Regions from separate parts of the Parageobacillus caldoxylosilyticus genome, predicted to be linked through region 2. Evidence: riboswitches for the same ligand, from Rfam matches in the RefSeq annotation. Region 2 holds a riboswitch; the other holds the start of a gene.
The links. Region 2 has a riboswitch for S-adenosylmethionine ahead of BV455_RS11455 (methionine ABC transporter ATP-binding protein). Riboswitches for the same ligand answer to the same signal wherever they lie in the genome.
Positions count from the first base shown of each region.

Region 1: another riboswitch for S-adenosylmethionine. It lies ahead of BV455_RS06530 (phosphoadenylyl-sulfate reductase); the one in region 2 lies ahead of BV455_RS11455 (methionine ABC transporter ATP-binding protein).

Region 1 covers NZ_CP040553.1:1,267,492-1,269,694, reverse strand. Annotated here, with positions in the region: gene BV455_RS06535 (inorganic phosphate transporter) at 1-601, opposite strand, end outside; gene BV455_RS06530 (phosphoadenylyl-sulfate reductase) at 616-1,323, opposite strand; SAM riboswitch class I at 1,449-1,557, opposite strand; gene BV455_RS06525 (DUF1128 domain-containing protein) at 1,983-2,203, opposite strand, start outside.
Region 2 covers NZ_CP040553.1:2,267,595-2,269,797, reverse strand. Annotated here, with positions in the region: gene BV455_RS11460 (methionine ABC transporter permease) at 1-146, opposite strand, end outside; gene BV455_RS11455 (methionine ABC transporter ATP-binding protein) at 136-1,164, opposite strand; SAM riboswitch class I at 1,261-1,369, opposite strand; gene BV455_RS11450 (SCP2 sterol-binding domain-containing protein) at 1,850-2,197, opposite strand.

The DNA of each region.
Region 1 (2,203 bases), 1.0 Mb from region 2:
TTAATCCGGCGCCGACAAGTGGGCCGACCGCATTGGCAACATTGTTCATTCCAGCCGAAAAAGCTTCAAAAAAGCCGGTCACAATTAAAAGCGTGACGAACGTTTTTCCCCATCTGCCTTGTTCTAATTGTGGATATTTTCGCTTTAGCGATAAAAACCATTTTCCTACGAAAAACGTAAATGCAAAGGCGATGATGGGGATAATGATCCATATGGAAACAATAAACAGCAATTTATGAAAATATACGGTTTGATAGGCAATGCCGACGCCGACAACCGAACCGACCGTAATTTCGCTCGTAGAGAGCGGAATGCCCATGATATTGGCGGCGAATAAGGATATTGTCGCGGCAGTTAAAATGATCACGACAATTTTGATGGTCAAGATGGAAGACGGGATAATCCCGGAACCGATCGTTTTGACGACCTCGCCGCCGACGAGGCTGCCAAGAAACACTCCTAATCCGCAAAGCAGAAGGGCAGTTGATCTCCGCCTGATGGCGCCGGATCCGTACGCCACTCCCATTGCGGCGGCGGCGCCGCTGGCACCGATATTCATCGCAAAGAAAAAGGATACGATAAAAGCAACAACAAGGAGCATATTCGTGTCTCTCCCTATGAGATATGAAGCCCGCATTCCGTTTTTTTGTGACCGACCCAGCGGCCGGAACGCAAGTCGTTCGGATCGAGAGCAGGGGCTGTGCATGGCTCGCAGCCGATGCTTGGATAACCTTGATCATGAAGCACATTGTACGGAAGCTCGTATTTATATACATAGTTCCATACGTCTTTCCATGTCCAATGAATGAGCGGGCAGATTTTGATCGATTGGAATTTGTCATCTTTATTAATGTATTGGACGTGGCTGCGTGTCGGCGATTGTTCGCGGCGCAGGCCGGAAATCCAAGCGGTTACCCCGGTCAATACTTCGCGCAGTGGAATCACCTTCCGCAATTCACAGCATTTATTTGGATGGTGCTTCCATAATTCGTCCCCGAATTGTTTTGCCTGTTCGTCTAAGGATAAGCTTGGCTGTTTCATTACAATGCGGAGGGAAGGATATTTTTCTTTTACCTTTTCGATTGTCTCGTATGTTTCACGAAAATGAAGACCGGTATCGAGAAATACGATTTCCGCATCTGGCTTTACTTGCGAAATTAAATCAATTAACACGATTCCTTCAATGCCGAAGCTGCAGGCATACACAATATTGTTCTCATATTGGCGGTATGCCCAAGCGAGGACATCAAGCGCCCCTTTTGTTTCATTATCGTGAGGAAATGACGGTTTTTCTTCCGTTTCCCACGTTTGATAAGTGAGCATCTTTCTCCCTCCTTTGAAGTCAAAGAAAATAAAGTGGATTAATTGGTTATATTGGAATAGAAAGAGAACGAGCGCTGATAAAAAACGCTCTCCCATTTTGGAAGAGCCAACCGGTCACTGATAGCGCCTTATCTTCCAAAATGGTACCCATTTTGCTGGAATTAGCACCTTGCTTTCGGCCAAGCAGGTTGCCGGAGTTCATCGGGCCAGTCCCTCCCTCACTCTTGATAAGTTTTATGTAATTGTAATTGATTAAAATTTTAACACAATTCACACGGAAGTCAATCCTAGTTTTTCTATGGGAATTTATTTTTTTGTAAAGGGAAAAAGGAACTATTTTTTGGCTATGGGCATCAAGAATCAGCTTTCTTTGTTGATCTGTTTTTCACATGTAAAAACCAAGGTGCTTTGCTGTACCTTGGTTGATCCGATCAGTGACGCGTTCTTTTGGGGAATGGTATGTTTCTTTTATTTCTATGCCGAGGATGAGAAAAAGAAAGGATAAAATGCCGATGTGGCCGATAAACATAAGCATCGCAATCATGGAATGAGGGACAAACCGGCAATATCAAATCCGGCATTGGTCAGCGCGATTACCGAAGCGAAAAAGCCGTGATATAAAGCTTCCTGCCACATTGGAAAGAAACGAAAAAGGAATTTCATTTCTTTCGCAAATTTCCCAGCTCTTCGGCAATCGCCTGCATTTCGCTCGGGCTGAACGTCTCTCTTTTCATTACCATGTCATATATTTCTTTCAACTCATCATACCACTCTTCCGAAAAATGAGAAGGTTTAATTGCGTCTAAATTTAATACTTTTAACTTTGCTTTTATTTTTTCTACCATATACTCGACATTTTCTGTTGATTTTTTTGACAAAT
Region 2 (2,203 bases):
CCCTTTGACGTTAAAAATAAAAGCAGTCCAAGAATCGTTCCCAATATAAATGTCGCCACAACGGCGACGCCTGTCATATAAAGCGTCTCAACCGTAGCCGCCCAAATCATATCCCATTCTACGTTCGGCAAGAGGTTAGCGAGCATCCGTAATCACCTCCACTGCCACTTGCTGCTGGCGAATATAATCGATCGCGCGGGCCACTTCCTCTTTTTCCCCATCCATATGAACAAACAGCACACCGTAGGCGCCTTGATGAGTTTGTGAAATTTTCCCTTGTAAAATATTTGCATCCACTTGAAACTGACGCACAACATTGGCAATCAGCGGCTGTTCCGCAGCCTCTCCGACGAACGTCAATTGGATAACCGTTCCGTTCGGATATTTATCGAGCAGATGGGTAATCGTTTCTTTTGTTTCCTCCGGTTCAACAACCTGTTGCACAAACCGTTTCGTAATCTCTTGTTTTGGCTGCCGGAACACTTGCAGCACTTCGCCTTGCTCGACAATTTTTCCGTTCTCCATCACTGCGACGCGATCGCAAATTTTACGAATCACATGCATTTCATGGGTAATTAATACGATCGTCAATCCTAAACGTTTATTAATATCCACCAAAAGCTCCAAAATGGAATCGGTTGTCTGCGGGTCTAGCGCGGATGTCGCCTCATCGCACAATAACACTTTTGGATTGTTTGCTAACGCACGCGCGATGCCAACGCGCTGCTTTTGCCCGCCGCTCAGCTGTGACGGGTAAGCATGTTCTCTTCCTTGCAGCCCGACAAGCTGAATTAGCTCATCGACCCGCTTTTTCCGCGTTTCTTTCGGAATACCAGCAATTTCTAAAGGAAATGCAATATTTTCATGAACGGTTCTTGACCATAATAAATTAAAATGCTGGAAAATCATCCCGATTTCCTGGCGAGCCTTTCGCAATTCTTTTCCTTTAATATTAGCCATATCCCGTCCGGCAACAATGACTTTACCGCTTGTCGGTTTTTCCAATCCGTTAAGAAGACGGATGAGCGAGCTTTTCCCCGCGCCGCTATATCCGATAATTCCAAAAATTTCCCCTTCCTTAATTTGCAAAGAAACATTGTCGACTGCGGTGATCGACCCGCTTGCCGCTTCATATATTTTTGTCACATTTTCCAACGTAATCATGCACATTTTCACCTTCCTTCATCTAGCAGGCGGCTCGTTCCAAAAAGAAAACCTTTCTGCTCGAAGAGAACAGAAAGGTAATCATTACCATTCCGTCTCTTATCTCCCAAAGCAGATGCTTTGTGTGAATTGGCACCATTTCAGCGTATATGCTGACGGTTGCCGGGCTTCATTGGGCACATCCCTCCACCTCTCTTGATAAGAGCGCAACAATCATATTATTCAATTACAAATCTTCAATTAATTACAAATTAATTTACGAATGTGATTGTATCATCTTATGTCGAATCATGTCAACAAAAAAAATTTTTCTCCCATATTTTTCGGCAATCTTACTTTTATGATGAAACGGAAATATTCAAAGTAATCCACGTCGCAGCGGCAATGGTCTGCCCTAAATCCTCAATTCATTCATTGATGTTTTCCAATCCCAACAGACGACCAAATCCTCTGTTCCCCCCTTGATTTGTAATAAAAACTCTCTCTTGTCAGGGAGAGAAGGGGGACATGTTTTTGATCTTTTCGAGCCGTCTAGGTTCCTGGAATTAGCACCGTGTTAGGAAAATCAATTGCGGGATTGCACTGGGCAGCCTCTCCGCTTCTTGTAATCAAAGTTTTTTCTGAATGGCAGCACTATTTTCTGCGCCTATGAATTTTTTGCATAGGAAATTATGTGAAACATTATTTAACAAACATATCGATATGGCTTGGCTAAGTGAAGCAATGACTCCAACAATAACATATGCCGGAAACTTCCGGAAATACACACTTCTTTCAGGCGAATTTGCTGCTGCAATTTCATCCTTCCGCTTAATAGCGATTCCAATGCTTCTTTTGACCCGCGCACCGTTAATACCCGACGCTCGTCTACTTCCGCTTTTGGGCTGATTTGATGTTTTGAAATGGCCACGACTGCTGTTTCCGTTTCGCACTCAAAGCGAACGTACAGCTCTTCTTCCGGTAAAATCGGCAATAGATGATTTAATGTTTGCATTCGTTCGGCAAGTTGGCTGACTAGTTCACGCATATTCATTTTATC